Regions from separate parts of the Streptomyces sp. NPDC001108 genome, predicted to be linked through region 2. Evidence: riboswitches for the same ligand, from Rfam matches in the RefSeq annotation. Region 2 holds a riboswitch; the other holds the start of a gene.
What was found. Region 2 has a riboswitch for glycine ahead of gcvT (glycine cleavage system aminomethyltransferase GcvT). Riboswitches for the same ligand answer to the same signal wherever they lie in the genome.
Positions count from the first base shown of each region.

Region 1: it holds a riboswitch for glycine, as region 2 does, so the genes downstream of both, gcvP (aminomethyl-transferring glycine dehydrogenase) here and gcvT (glycine cleavage system aminomethyltransferase GcvT) in region 2, are expected to answer to the same signal.

Region 1 covers NZ_JBSFKL010000029.1:5,794-13,443, reverse strand. Annotated here, with positions in the region: gene gcvP (aminomethyl-transferring glycine dehydrogenase) at 1-2,598, opposite strand, end outside; glycine riboswitch at 2,660-2,792, opposite strand; glycine riboswitch at 2,793-2,890, opposite strand; gene ACWC97_RS32995 (PRC-barrel domain-containing protein) at 2,992-3,372, shown strand; gene ACWC97_RS32990 (DNA polymerase IV) at 3,297-4,760, opposite strand; gene ACWC97_RS32985 (MerR family transcriptional regulator) at 4,818-5,357, opposite strand; gene ACWC97_RS32980 (bifunctional nuclease family protein) at 5,599-6,072, opposite strand; gene ftsR (transcriptional regulator FtsR) at 6,127-6,867, opposite strand; gene ACWC97_RS32970 (FHA domain-containing protein) at 6,909-7,650, opposite strand, start outside.
Region 2 covers NZ_JBSFKL010000035.1:3,800-11,449, forward strand. Annotated here, with positions in the region: gene ACWC97_RS33705 (enhanced serine sensitivity protein SseB C-terminal domain-containing protein) at 1-570, opposite strand, end outside; gene ACWC97_RS33710 (enhanced serine sensitivity protein SseB) at 872-1,642, opposite strand; gene ACWC97_RS33715 (AAA family ATPase) at 1,785-2,480, opposite strand; glycine riboswitch at 2,645-2,742, shown strand; gene gcvT (glycine cleavage system aminomethyltransferase GcvT) at 2,883-3,998, shown strand; gene gcvH (glycine cleavage system protein GcvH) at 4,177-4,554, shown strand; gene glyA (serine hydroxymethyltransferase) at 4,577-5,836, shown strand; gene ACWC97_RS33735 (L-serine ammonia-lyase) at 5,976-7,358, shown strand.

The DNA of each region.
Region 1 (7,650 bases), on a different contig from region 2:
GAGGTTCTCGCTCTCCGTCGGCTCGATCATCAGCGTCCCCGCGACCGGGAACGACATCGTCGGCGCGTGGAAGCCGTAGTCGATCAGCCGCTTGGCGATGTCGTCGACGCTGACGCCGGTGGCCTTGGAGATCGGCCGCAGGTCCACGATGCACTCGTGCGCGACCAGCCCGGCCGGACCGGTGTACAGGATCGGGTAGTGCGGCTCCAGCCGCTTGGCGATGTAGTTGGCCGCCAGCACCGCGACCTGCGTCGCACGCTTCAGCCCCTCCCCGCCCATCAGGCGCACGTACGCCCACGAGATCGGGAGGATGCCGGCCGACCCCCACGGAGCGGCCGAGATCGGCCCGACCCCGGTCTCGGGGCCCGCCGCGGGCTGGAGCGGGTGGTTCGGCAGATACGGGGCGAGGTGGGCGCGCACGCCGACCGGGCCGACGCCGGGGCCGCCGCCGCCGTGCGGGATGCAGAAGGTCTTGTGCAGGTTCAGGTGCGAGACGTCGCCACCGAACCGGCCCGGCCGGGCGAGGCCGACCAGCGCGTTGAGGTTGGCTCCGTCGACGTAGACCTGGCCGCCGGCGTCGTGCACCTCGGCGCAGATGTCGGCGACGTGCTCCTCGAACACCCCGTGCGTCGACGGGTACGTGATCATGAGCACGGCGAGCTCGTCGCGGTGCTTCTCGATCTTGGCCCGCAGGTCCTCGACGTCCACCTCGCCGTCGTCGGCGGTCTTCACCACGACGACCTTCATCCCGGCCATCACGGCGCTGGCCGCGTTGGTGCCGTGCGCCGAGGAGGGGATGAGGCAGACGGTGCGCTGCTCGTCGCCGTTGGCCCGGTGGTACGCCCGTACCGCCAGGAGACCGGCGAACTCGCCCTGCGAGCCCGCGTTCGGCTGGATCGAGACCGCGTCGTACCCGGTGACCTCGGCGAGGCGTTCCTCCAGCTCACGGATGAGGGTGAGGAAGCCCTCGGCCTGCTCGGCCGGGGCGAAGGGGTGCAGCGCGCCGAACTCGGGCCAGGTGATCGGCTCCATCTCGGTGGTCGCGTTCAGCTTCATGGTGCAGGAGCCGAGCGGGATCATGCCGCGGTCCAGCGCGTAGTCCCGGTCGGAGAGCCGGCGCAGGTAGCGCAGCATCGCGGTCTCGGAGCGGTGCTGGTGGAAGACCGGGTGGGTGAGGACCGCGTCGGTACGCAGCAGCCCCTCGGGCAGCGCGTCGGCGACGGTGGCGTCCAGCTCCTCGATGTCGCCCTCGGCGCCGAAGGCGGCCCAGACGGCGGCGATCTGCGTCCGCGTGGTGGTCTCGTCGCAGGCGACGGAGACCAGGTCCGCGTCGACCGGGCGCAGGTTGACCCCGCGCACACGGGCCTCGGCGACGACCTCGGCCGCCTTGCCCGGGACACGGACGGTGAGCGTGTCGAAGTGGGCGCCGGTCACGACGTCGACACCGGCGGCACGCAGCCCCGCGGCCAGGATCGCGGCGTAGCGGTGGATGCGCCGGGCGATTGTCCTCAGCCCGTCCGGACCGTGGTAGACGGCGTACATCCCGGCCATGACGGCGAGCAGCACCTGCGCGGTGCAGATGTTACTGGTGGCCTTCTCACGGCGGATGTGCTGCTCACGGGTCTGCAGGGCCAGCCGGTACGCCTTGTTGCCGTCGGCGTCGACGGAGACGCCGACGAGGCGGCCCGGGAGGCTGCGGGCGAACTTCTCGCGCACGGCCATGTAGCCGGCGTGCGGGCCGCCGAAGCCCATCGGGACGCCGAAGCGCTGGGTGGTGCCGATGGCGATGTCCGCGCCCAGCTCGCCGGGGGAGGTGAGCAGGGTCAGGGCCAGCAGGTCGGCGGCGACAGTGACGATCGCGCCCAGCTCGTGGGCCTGCTCGACGAGGGGGCCGAGGTTCCGCACCTCGCCGGAGGCGCCGGGGTACTGCACCAGGACGCCGAAGACACCGCGCTCGGCGATCTCGGCCGGGATGCCCCCGGACAGGTCGGCGACGACGACCTCGACACCGGTCGGCTCGGCGCGGGTCTCGATGACGGCGACGGTCTGCGGCAGGGCGTCGGCGTCGACCAAGAAGACGCCGTTCTTCACCTTGCCGACGCGCCGGGAGAGCGCCATGGCCTCGGCGGCGGCGGTGCCCTCGTCCAGCAGGGAGGCACCGGAGGTGGGCAGCCCGGTCAGGTCGGCGACCATCGTCTGGAAGTTGAGCAGGGCCTCCAGGCGGCCCTGGGAGATCTCCGGCTGGTACGGCGTGTAGGCCGTGTACCAGGCGGGGTTCTCCATGACGTTGCGCAGGATCACCGGCGGGGTGAAGGTGCCGTAGTAGCCGAGCCCGATCATCGGGGCCAGCACCTGGTTGCGGTCCGCGAGGTCGCGCAGCTCGGCGAGGACCTCGGCCTCGGTGCGCGCGGCCGGCAGCCCGAGGGCCTCCGTGCTCCTGATGACATCGGGCACCGCGGCCGCGGTGAGTTCGTCCAGCGAGCCGTAACCGACCTGGGCGAGCATCTTCGACTGCGCCTCGGCATCGGGTCCGATGTGGCGCTGCTCGAACGGAATACCCTGCTCCAGCTGGGAGAGCGGAGTGCGACGGGGGGTCATGGTGGAGGCCTCCTGGTCTGTCACGACCTGCGAGGGGCACCCCGGCGCGGGTGCCCGAACGGCCTCCCCCTCTGTCATCTCGACCTGAGAGCTTCACCGGCGCGCTTTGCGGCGCACCGGCTTTCACCGTCGGTGAGGTCGGGATTCGTACCGGCACCCGGCCGTACGAAGCCTGTCCTGCTTTCCAGAGTGACCTCGTCCGTGCGGTACGGGGGCCTGAGAGATTCCGGGGAGGATTTGCTCCTTCGGCGCCCTCCGGATCAGCTCCGAAGGACTCTCCCGCACGGGGTCAGCGGCCATGACCAGCCTACCAGCGGGGTTCGTGGCCGATTCCTCAAGTGGCCGACCACCCGGATCTGGCCTTTTGTAGTGCTTGTGGAGTAGTTGCGACCAATGGGAGGGACCGTGCAGACCGACATCGATCCGCGGAGCCTGATCGGCCGCAAGGCGTTCGACCGCAAGGGCGTCAAGATCGGGACCGTGGACGAGGTGTACCTCGACGACGCGACCGGGGTCCCGGAATGGGCGGCCGTACGCACCGGTCTCTTCAGCCGGGACGCGTTCGTACCACTGGAGCCCAGTGAATTCGTGGCGGACACGCTCCGGGTCCCGTTCGACCGGGCACTGATCAAGGACGCGCCCGACTTCGGCGTGGGCCGTCACCTCTCCCCCGAGCAGGAGCTCCAGCTCTACCGCCACTACGGGCTCGACTCCCCGCCCGGCGACGTCCCCCCGGACCGGGACTTCGGCAGGCTGGCCGGCCAGGACGAGTAGTCCGGCGGATTCCTCACCAGCGGCAGTGGCTCGGCCGGTCCGAGCTCCGGATCGTCCGTGCGGAACGTACGCACCCGGCCGGGCGGTGACTCGGGCTCCTCGAACCGCACCGTCACCCGGCCGACACCGCTGCCCTGCACCCAGCCGTGGCCGTACTCGGTGTGCTCCACGTCGTGTCCGGCGGACCAGCGCCGGGCCGCGCGCTCCTCGACCGTCTCCGGGGCCTTCGCCCCGGGCTCGCCCCTTTCCCCGGCCCCGTCCTCCTCCGCCGCCGGTGGCTCCTCCAGCGGCCCTCCCGCCACCGCCCGCTCCCCTGCCGCCGCCTGGGCGAAGAGATCCTCCTGCGTGTAGTCGGCGAGCCCCGTGACGCCCACGCCGAGGAGCCGGACGCCTCCGGTGGTGTCCACGGCCTCCAGGAGCCGCGCGGCGGCCTCACGGACCACCGTGGGATCGTCCGTGGGCCCGCGGAGCGTCTCGGACCGTGTGAGCGTCGAGAAGTCGTAGCGGCGCACCTTCAGCACCACCGTCCGTCCGGATCTGCCCGCGCCCCGCAGCCGCCGTACGCACCGGTCGGCCAGGCGCTCGACCTCCGACCGGATCCGGACACGGTCGTGGAGATCGGCGTCGAAGGTGTCCTCCACCGACACCGATTTCGCGTCCCGCTCCGCGACCACCGGCCGGTCGTCGTGCCCGAGCGCCATCCGGTGGAGCGCGCCGCCGTGCGCCTTGCCGAGCAGCCGTACGAGCTCGTCCTCACCGGCCTCGGCGAGGTCGTCGACGGTGGTCATCCCGGCGCGGCGCAGATGGTCCGCCGTCGCGGGCCCGACCCCGGGAAGGATCCGCACCGGCTTGGGGGCGAGCAGCGCCCGCTCCGTGCCCGGCGCTATCAGCCGCAGCCCGTCCGGTTTGGCCTCCTCGGAGGCGATCTTGGCCAGCATCTTGGATCCGGCGAGCCCGACCGAGCCGGTGAGCCCGGTGACCGCCCTGATGGCCTCACGCAGCCGCGCGCCGATCTCCAGGGCCGACGCCGTGTCGTCGGCCGTGCCCCCGGCCTCCAGGTCCACGAACGCCTCGTCCAGACTGAGCGGCTCCACCAGCGGGGAGAGCCGGGCGAGCAACTCCATCACCTGCTCGCTCACCGTCCGGTACAGCTGGAAGCGGGGCACCAGGTAGGCCGCGTTGGGCGCGAGCCGCCGGGCCTGGGCCATCGGCATGGCGGAGTGCACCCCGAAGCGCCGCGCCTCGTAGGAGGCGGTGGCGACGACCCCGCGCGGCCCCAGCCCGCCCACGACGACCGGTTTGCCGCGCAGGCTCGGCTTGGACGCCTGCTCCGCCGAGGCGTAGAAGGCGTCCATGTCGAGATGGAGGATGGTGGGCGCGGCTCTCACACCCACCGATGCTGCCCTACGGCACTGACAATCGCCGTGACCCGTGCGTCCGCCGGGTCAGCCGGCCCGGTTGCGCCGCCGCGCCAGCTCGTCGGTGGGGTTGTTCCGGACGAGGGTCTCGCCGGTGTCCACCCGCTCGCCGTGCAGCTGCGAGAGCGCGGCGTCGACGTCCTGCCACACCACGCCCACGGCGATGCCGAAGATCCCCTGGCCGCCCTGGAGCAGACTGACGACCTCGTCGGGCGAGGAGCACTCGTACACCGTCGCCCCGTCGCTCATCAGCGTCATCCGCTCAAGATCCTGGAAGCCGCGGGCCCGCAGGTGCTGCACCGTGGTGCGGATGTTCTGGAGCGCCACGCCGGTGTCCAGGAAGCGCTTCACGATCTTCAGCAGGACGACGTCCCGGAAGCTGTAGAGCCGCTGCGTGCCGGAACCGTACGCGGGGCGCACGCTGGGCTCCACCAGCCCCGTACGCGCCCAGTAGTCGAGCTGCCGGTAGGTGATCCCGGCCGCCGCGCAGGCGGTCGGCCCCCGGTAGCCGATGTCGTCGGCCGATGCCACTGCGCCCCCCGCCACCGCCGGTTGAACCGGTTGCACGACGGTGCGGTCGGCTGTACTTCCCTGCTGCGAATACGACCCGCCCGCTGCCGTACCGTCGCCGCTGCTTCTCACGCCGACCTCCGTCCTTGACCTGCCTTATCGAAGGTAGGCAGTCACTCGGGGTGCGTCAACGATCGCCACACTCGGCACGCCGAGTGATAATCACCCCGAGGGTGGTTTCCTCTGCCCCGCGAGCGGGAAAGGCTGGCCGGATGTACTGACGGCGGCCCGAGGACGGTCACTGGCTGTTGGTACCGAAGTCCTCCGGGGAGATCTGGTCGAGGAACTCGCGGAACTTCTCCACCTCGTCCTCCTGCTCGTCCGGGATCGCGATGCCCGCGTCGTCGAGCACCCCGTCGCTGCCGTAGATCTTCGTTCCGGTGCGCAGGGCGAGCGCTATGGCGTCGGACGGCCGTGCGCTCACCTCCACCCCACTGGCGAAGACCAGCTCCGCGTAGAAGACCCCTTCCCGGAGGTCCGTGATGCGGACCTCGGTGAGCTCCTGGCCCACGGCCTCGAGCACGTTCTTGAAGAGATCATGGGTCAGCGGCCTGGCAGGAGCCATGCCCTGCTGAGCGAAGGCGATCGCGGTCGCCTCCCCGGGACCGATCCAAATGGGGAGGAACCGGTCGCCTCCCACTTCACGCAGGAGCACGATCGGTTGGTTCGAGGGCATTTCCACCCGGACACCCACAACGTCGAGCTCGTTCACACAGCAACCCTAGGACGTGCCCGGCAGGTTTGGGTAGTCGGGCGCCCGCGCGACTCAGTGGAGCCGGATGTGCAGGGCACTCTGGACGAAGGCCGAGTGAAGCCGCACGGACAGCTCCGCGAGCTCTTTCGCCGTGGCCTCCGCATGGGCTCTGGTCTGCGGATTCCGGTGTCTGCGCAGGGGTGCGACCACCTGCTCGATGAGCCCGACCTCACGGTCCGCGGCCGCCCGCATGGCACGCAGGTGACGCGGTTCGAGACCGAACCTGCCCAGATCCGCCACAAGCTTGGCGACGGTGACCGCCTCGGCGTCGTAGCCGCCCTCGGCCGTCGGGGTGACCAGACCGTACGACTCCCACTCGTCGAGCTCGCTCTCGGTGACCTCGGCGGCGGCCAGCAGCTCCGCACGGCCGATCCTGGCCGCGGTGGGCCGTCCGGGCTCCGGGAGGGTCCCGTCGCCGGGATCCCGGGGGCCGCCCCCGGACGGCAGGGCGGACTGCTCACCGCGGGCGACGGCATCCAGATGCTCCCGGATGACCTTCAGCGGCAGGTAGTGGTCCCGCTGCATGCGCAGCACCTGCGCCAGCCGCTCCACATCGGCACCGCGGAACTTGCGGTAGCCGGAAGGGGTCCGCTGCGGCTCGACGAGCCCTTCGGCCTCCAGGAAGCGAATCTTGGAGATCGTGACCTCGGGAAACTCCTCCCGCAGCCGCAGCAGCACCGTCCCGATGCTCATGGGGCGGTCGTCGCCGGTGGCGGTGCCGGCCCCGGCACCGCCCGTCGGTGTTCTCAGCATGGACCTTCCTGGGGTTCCCCCCGACGACGTCAGGGAGCGGGTCAGATACCGCGCTGGCTCGCGTAGAAGACCAGCCGGTACTTGCCGATCTGCACTTCGTCACCGCTGGACAGGGCGACGGAGTCGACCGGCTCACGGTTGACGTACGTACCGTTCAGACTGCCCACGTCCGCGACCGTGAAGCTGCCGTCGGCACCCCTGCGGAACTCCACGTGGCGACGCGACACCGTCACGTCGTCGAGGAAGATGTCGCTCTGCGGGTGACGGCCGGCCGTGGTCAGCTCGCCGTCCAGCAGGAAGCGACTGCCCGAGTTCGGACCTCGGCGCACCACCAGGAGCGCCGAGCCGAGCGGCAGCGCCTCGACGGCGGCCTGCGCCTCGGGCGAGAGGGACGGAAGCGCGGTCTGGCCGGTGGTCTCCGGGTCGTACGCCTCCAGACCGGAGATGGAGATGGTCGAGGTCGTCTCGGAGGCACGCTCCGGAATCCCGCCCCGCAGCGGCGTACCGCAGTTGGAGCAGAACCGGCCGGCCTCGGTGTTGCGATGGCCGCACCTCGGACAGACCGGCATGGGCGAACCCTCCTGGCTGGAGGCGAACCCTCCACCCGAACTCGAGGCCGACGATTCCCCGAAACCTATGCGGGCGGCACCGGCAGGGTCAACAGACGACGCGCCGGTTGCGCCCGAATTGTCGCTCCCCGTGCCCGCCACCTGATCACGGAAGAGCGGGCGTTCCGAACCCTGCTCCTCCGCCTGGCCATGGCGCGGTGCGCGATGGCGGGCG
Region 2 (7,650 bases):
CGGGGAGGTGTCGTAGAGGTCGAGCCCGATGGTGAGGTACGGGGCGCCGAGGGCGGGCTGCACCCAGGCGCGGCGCAGCGAGCGGACCGCGGGGGTGCGGTGGGCGGTCTGCGTGAGCAGGGCGTAGAACTGCGGGATCTCGATGGCGGGCTCGGTGAGCCGGAGCGGGCCGGCGGGCATCCGGTCGAGGCCGGTGGCGATCCGGCGCAGGTCCAGCCAGGGGATGCCGACGCCGCCGCCGGGGGCGTGCGGGTTGAGCCAGATGCCCCAGCGGTCGGGGAAGAGGGAGCGGGCGATGTCCACGCCGTCGACCAGCTCGTGGGCGCGGTTCCAGCCGCTGGCGGAGAGCTCCTGCGCGGAGGTCACGCAGGGTGCGTAGCCGAGGCCGTCCACCTCCATGTTCCCGTACTGGGCGTCGGGCGAGCCGGCCTGGCCCTGCCACAGGAGCATCCAGATCCGGCCGTGGGCGAGGGCCTGGAGCAGCGCCTCGTACGCGTCGTAGCGTCCGGGCGTCACTTGGCCCAGCATGTGCTCGACCTGCCCGGCCGCCGCGGTGCCTGACGCACTCACCTGGTCCCGCCCCTCTTCGATCCACTGTGCCGCCCGGCCGCTCCCGGGCACACGGGCGCGGCCGGTGCCGAGGCACCCGCCATGAAACCAGCTTATGCGCCGGTCATGACACCGACTTGACGCCATGGGGCGCGCCGGTGTCCGGGTCCGGCGCGGCCGGAAAGGTACGGGGGCGTGTTTCGAAAGCGAGCGCCGTCCGCCCGAAGGGCAGGCCCGGGGGTGTCCGGTGCGTGCGATCCCGGCAGCGCGGCGAGCCATGGGGCCGGGAGCCCCGGGGCGGACGGGACTTCCGAAACACGCCCTACTGGCCGGCGCGCTGGTAGAACGGTCGGATCTTCTCCCGCATCCAGTCGCCGACCGGGTCCTGGGCGACGTCGAGCAGCACCAGGTTGACCGGCCAGGGCACCTCGACCCGGCCCAGGGCGCGGCCGAGGGCGTCCATCGGGGCGTTCCGCCCGGCCCCCTCCCAGGTGGAGAACTCCACTCCGACGAAGAGAACGGGGTCGCCGCCCTCGATGCTGGCCAGGGCCCGCCGGGCGGTGAGGACGACGCCGCTCTCCTCGAACTCCCCGGCCGCCGCGGCGAGGAAGTCGACGGGCTCCTCCTGCCAGTCCGGCTCGAACAGCCGGACCCGGCCGCCGCTGGCGGGGCCGTCCAGCGGGGTGCGGCCGATCCGGCAGAGCTCGGCGACGGCGGGCGGCGGCAGCGGCATACCGACCGCGCCGCCCGGGTTCACCACGATGCCGAGCTGCGGCGGCAGCCCCCGGGCGAAGTCGCGGGCGGGCGCGACCGTGAAGGAGAGGTGGCTGCCGACACAGGCGAGGAACTGCTGCTCGGAGCTGAAGACGGGGACGTACGCGGCGCCGTCGAGCTCCATCGTCGGCAGGTCGAGGGACGGGGAGTCCGGTCCGCCGCCGTTGGGCAACGGCACCCAGACCTGGCTGCGGCCGAGCACCTCGACGAGGCGGCCGCCCGCCTCCGGGTTGCCCAGCGAGGCCATCAGCACCTCTTCGAGCTCGTTGGCCGGCCACCCGCTCTGCGGATGCGCCTGGGCCTGCGCCGGAATGTCCACTGCTTCCCCTGCTTCCCCTTCTCACCCACGCTTCCGCGCTTCCGCGCAGAAGGTTAGCGTCCGCCCCGGGGCGGCCCCGTGGCCGGCGCCGCGGCTCCCCGGGCCGTTCGACGGTCGGGCCCCGCCCCGGGCCGGCCGGGGCTCAGGCCCCCGCCCGCGGCCGGTCGGCCGTGAAGACGATCCGCCCGATCCGCCCCGCCGCCTCCCGGTCCAGGAGCACCGCCGAGGCGCAGCCGGCCGGAAGCACCCCGTCCGCCGTGGCCGCCATCAGCCGGCCCACCGCCCTGCGGTGCCGGGCGAAGGCGTACGCCGACACCCCGCGCCCGCGCTCGCGCTGCCCGTCCCGGGCGGTCCGCGGGTCGACGTCGAGCAGGACCAGGTGCAGGAGGCGGCCCCGGCGCCGGGCGGCCCGGGCCAGCCAGCCCCGTACCCACGACTGGGTCCCGCAGTCGTGGACGACGGCCGACTCGCCGGAACGCAGCACCCGCCACAGCCCCCAGTAGTGGTCGAGGCGGACCAGCGGGCGGTAGAGGGCGTAGGGCAATAACCGGGGCATCACCCCCGCCCAGCGGTCCCGGACGTCCTGCGAATCGACGGCGTGGGCGGTTGTTACCACCCGCCGGATCAGCGTCGACTTCCCGCTGCCGGGCAGCCCGGAGACCACCACCACGTCCCCCGCCGCGAAGCGCAGCGCGCGCGGGCCGCGCCCGGACCGCGCGCGCAGGTCCCGCACGACGGGCGCCGACCCGGCGGGCACCGCCCGGACCGCGCCCCCCGGCCGCTCGGCCGGCGCACCCCGTGCGCCCCCCGCGGTCGTCGCGTACCGCTGCAACGTCATCGCCCTCCCCCATCGGTCGGCCCACCCCAGCCCCATGCCCCTGAAGTGTAAAGAAAAGGTAATGCGGCACAACCGCCCGTGCCGGTGGTTTCCATCGGGGGACCGGGGGCCCATTCCCGCGCGATGCGTGCGATGATGACCCCGCCAACTGCATAAAGGCCGCTTGAATCCGCGCGGGAGAGTCCCGGTCACTGTCCGTGCCGGGCGCCGAAGGAGCAAGTTCCTCCCTTGAATCTCTCAGGCCCCGTACCGCGTGGATGAGGCAGATCTGAAAAGCGGGCCGCTTCGCGGCTCCACCCAAGGTGCAAGCCGAACCCGTCCGGGGCTCTCGGCGAACCTCTCAGGTTCCGATGACAGATGGGGAGGGATCGTCCTTGTCGTCATGTTCCGGGAGTCATACTCATGAGCACCGCACCCCGCCTCACCGCCCTCGATGCCCTGCACCGTTCGCTGGGCGCGACCATGACCGACTTCGCGGGCTGGGACATGCCGCTGCGGTACGCCAGTGAGCGCGACGAGCACAACGCGGTGCGCACCCGGGCCGGACTCTTCGACCTGTCGCACATGGGCGAGATCACCGTCACCGGCGCCGGGGCGGCGGCCTTCCTGAACTTCGCGCTGGTCGGCAACATCGGCACCGTCGCCGTGGGCCGGGCCCGCTACACGATGATCTGCGCCGAGGACGGCGGCATCCTGGACGACCTGATCGTCTACCGGCTCGGTGAGACCGAGTACATGGTCGTCGCCAACGCGGGCAACGCCCAGATCGTGCTGGACGCGCTGACCGCGCGGGCCGAGGGCTTCGACACCGAGGTCCGCGACGACCGCGACGCGTACGCACTGATCGCCGTCCAGGGCCCGGAGTCCCCCGCGATCCTGGCCTCGGTGACCGACGCCGACCTGGACGGCCTGAAGTACTACGCCGGGCTGCCGGGCACGGTCGCCGGGGTCCCCGCGCTGATCGCCCGTACCGGCTACACCGGTGAGGACGGCTTCGAGCTGTTCGTCGCCCCCGCCGACGCCGAGCAGCTCTGGAAGGCGCTCACCGAGGCGGGCGCCGGGCGCGGCCTGGTCCCGTGCGGGCTGTCCTGCCGCGACACGCTGCGCCTGGAGGCGGGCATGCCGCTGTACGGGCACGAGCTGACCACCGGGCTGACCCCGTTCGACGCCGGTCTCGGCCGGGTCGTGAAGTTCGAGAAGGAGGGCGACTTCGTCGGGCGCAAGGCCCTGGAGGCCGCCGCCGGGCGCGCCGAGACCGCCCCGCCGCGCAAGCTGGTCGGGCTGGTCGCCGAGGGCCGCCGGGTGCCGCGCGCCGGCTTCCCCGTGACCGTCGGCGGCGAGGTCGTCGGCGAGGTCACCTCCGGCGCCCCCTCGCCCACCCTGGGCAAGCCGATCGCCATGGCCTACGTCGACGCCGCGCACGCCGCGCCGGGCTCCGAGGGCGTCGCCGTGGACATCCGGGGCAGCCAGGAGCCGTACGAGGTCGTGGCGCTGCCGTTCTACAAGCGTCAGAAGTGACGCGCCGGGCACCGGGAACCCCACCGGCGCCCCGCGAACCGGCACGGCCGCGCCGAAGGAACGATGCTGCCGGGCCGGAGGAAACGGCGCGGCGACTTCACAGAAGTGACGTAATCGCGTCTCACACCGTAAGACCACCGTTCATCAGCACTCCCCCGCGTACAGGAGAATTCAGACCATGAGCAACCCCCAGCAGCTGCGGTACAGCAAGGAGCACGAGTGGCTGTCGGCCGTGGAGGACGGTGTGGCCACGATCGGCATCACCGAGTTCGCGGCGAACGCCCTCGGCGACGTCGTCTACGCCCAGCTTCCCGAGGTCGGCTCCGAGGTGACCGCGGGCGAGACCTGCGGCGAGCTGGAGTCGACCAAGTCCGTCAGCGACCTGTACTCGCCCGTGACCGGTGAGGTCACCGCGTTCAACCAGGACGTCGTGGACGACCCGTCGCTGGTGAACACCGCACCCTTCGAGGGCGGCTGGCTGTTCAAGGTACGCGTCGCGGATGAGCCGGAGGACCTGCTCTCCGCCGACGAGTACACCGAGTTCTCCGGCAACTAAAGAGACCCCAAGGGACCACCTGATGTCGCTTCTCAACTCCTCCCTCCACGAGCTGGACCCGGACGTCGCCGCCGCCGTCGACGCCGAGCTCCACCGCCAGCAGTCCACCCTCGAAATGATCGCCTCGGAGAACTTCGCTCCGGTCGCGGTCATGGAGGCCCAGGGCTCCGTCCTCACCAACAAGTACGCCGAGGGCTACCCCGGCCGCCGCTACTACGGTGGCTGCGAGCACGTCGACGTCGTCGAGCAGATCGCCATCGACCGGATCAAGGCGCTGTTCGGCGCCGAGGCCGCGAACGTCCAGCCGCACTCCGGTGCGCAGGCCAACGCCGCCGCGATGTTCGCGCTGCTCAAGCCGGGCGACACGATCATGGGTCTCAACCTGGCCCACGGCGGTCACCTGACCCACGGCATGAAGATCAACTTCTCCGGCAAGCTCTACAACGTGGTGCCGTACCACGTCGACGAGACCGGTGTCGTGGACATGGCCGAGGTCGAGCGGCTGGCCAAGGAGTCCAAGCCGAAGCTGATCGTCGCCGGCTGGTCCGCGTACCCGCGTCAGCTCGACTTCGCCGCCTTCCGCCGGATCGCGGACGAGGTCGGCGCGTACCTGATGGTCGACATGGCCCACTTCGCGGGCCTGGTGGCCGCGGGCCTGCACCCCAACCCGGTGCCGCACGCCCACGTCGTCACGACCACCACGCACAAGACCCTCGGCGGTCCGCGCGGCGGTGTCATCCTGTCGACGCAGGAGCTCGCCAAGAAGATCAACTCCGCGGTCTTCCCGGGCCAGCAGGGCGGTCCGCTGGAGCACGTGATCGCGGCCAAGGCGGTCTCCTTCAAGGTCGCCGCGTCCGAGGAGTTCAAGGAGCGCCAGCAGCGCACCCTGGACGGCGCCCGCATCCTCGCCGAGCGTCTGGTGCAGCCGGACGTCACCGAGGTCGGCGTCTCCGTGCTGTCCGGCGGCACGGACGTGCACCTGGTCCTGGTCGACCTGCGCAACTCCGAGCTGGACGGCCAGCAGGCCGAGGACCGGCTCCACGAGATCGGCATCACGGTCAACCGGAACGCGATCCCGAACGACCCGCGCCCGCCGATGGTCACCTCGGGTCTGCGGATCGGTACGCCGGCCCTGGCCACCCGCGGTTTCCAGAGCGAGGACTTCACCGAGGTCGCGGAGATCATCGCCGCCGCGCTGAAGCCGTCGTACGACGCGGACGCGCTGAAGGCCCGCGTGGTCGCGCTGGCCGAGAAGTTCCCGCTGTACCCCGGTCTCGGCTGATCCGGGAAGCGGCTCGCACCACCGGGCGGGGCACCGCGCGCACTCTCGTGGGCGCGGTGCCCCCACCCTTGTCCCACCCCGGCACCACCCGGCACCACCCGGCAGACAACGACGTCTACCAGCCCCCTGAGGAGTCCCCGTGGCCATCTCGGTCTTCGACCTGTTCTCGATCGGCATCGGCCCGTCCAGCTCCCATACGGTCGGCCCGATGCGCGCCGCCCGTATGTTCGCTCGCCGGCTGAAGAACGAGGGCCTGATCGCCCACACCGCTTCGATACGCGCCGAGCTGTACGGTTCGCTCGGCGCGACCGGCCACGGCCACGGCACCCCGAAGGCGGTCCTGCTCGGCCTGGAGGGCGAGTCGCCGCGCACGGTGGACGTCGAGTCGGCGGACGCGCGGGTGGAACACATCCGCTCCACCGGCCGGATCAACCTGCTGGGCATGCACGAGATCGACTTCGACGCGGACGAGCAGCTGGTCCTGCACCGCCGCAAGGCCCTCCCGTACCACGCCAACGGCATGAGCATCCACGCCTTCGACCACGACGGCGCCCTGCTCCTGGAGAAGACCTACTACTCGGTCGGCGGCGGCTTCGTCGTCGACGAGGACGCGGTGGGCGAGGACCGGATCGTCCTCGACGACACCGTGCTCACGCACCCCTTCCGGACCGGCGACGAGCTGCTGCGGCTCTCGAAGGAGACCGGCCTGTCCATCTCCTCGCTGATGCTGGAGAACGAGAAGGCCTGGCGCACCGAGGACGAGATCCGCTCCGGGCTGCTGGACATCTGGCACGTCATGCAGGCCTGCGTCTCGCGCGGCATGTCCCGCGAGGGCATCCTCCCCGGCGGCCTGAAGGTCCGCCGCCGCGCCGCGACCACCGCCCGCCAGCTGCGCGCCGAGGGCGACCCGCAGACCCACGCCATGGAGTGGATCACCCTCTACGCGATGGCGGTCAACGAGGAGAACGCGGCGGGCGGCCGGGTCGTCACCGCGCCCACCAACGGCGCCGCGGGCATCATCCCGGCGGTGCTGCACTACTACATGAACTTCGCGGCCGGTGGCGCCACCGCGGCGGAGAAGGAGGACGGCGTCGTCCGCTTCCTCCTGGCGGCCGGGGCCATCGGCATGCTCTTCAAGGAGAACGCCTCCATCTCGGGCGCCGAGGTCGGCTGCCAGGGCGAGGTCGGCTCCGCCTGCTCCATGGCGGCGGGCGCCCTCGCGGAAGTGCTCGGCGGCAGCGCCGAGCAGGTGGAGAACGCGGCCGAGATCGGCATGGAGCACAACCTCGGCCTGACCTGCGACCCGGTCGGCGGGCTCGTCCAGATCCCGTGCATCGAGCGCAACGGCATGGCCGCGGTCAAGGCCGTCACGGCGGCGAAGATGGCGCTGCGCGGCGACGGCAGCCACAAGGTCTCCCTCGACAAGGTCATCAAGACCATGAAGGAGACGGGCGCCGACATGAGCGTCAAGTACAAGGAGACCGCCCGGGGCGGGCTCGCGGTGAACATCATCGAGTGCTGAGCATGTAGGCCCTGACCAGCGTTTTCGTTCTTCCCGTGCGGTCGGGGCCCGCCCTGTCCGTCCGGTGGAGCGGCTGCCGGGCGGATCGGTCGGTACGGGTGGCGTCTCGACGCACCCCTTCACAGCCGTTGCCGGGGCGTGCGGACGGCTCCCTTCCCGATGTCACCGTCGCCCTTCCTGGCGTCGGGCCGTTTCCAGGTGCGGGGGTGGGCGCCGCGGCGATGATCGTGACGACGTGGCGGCCGCGCACGGCCATCCCCGGAGCGGCGTGTCGCCCGCACCGACCCCGCCG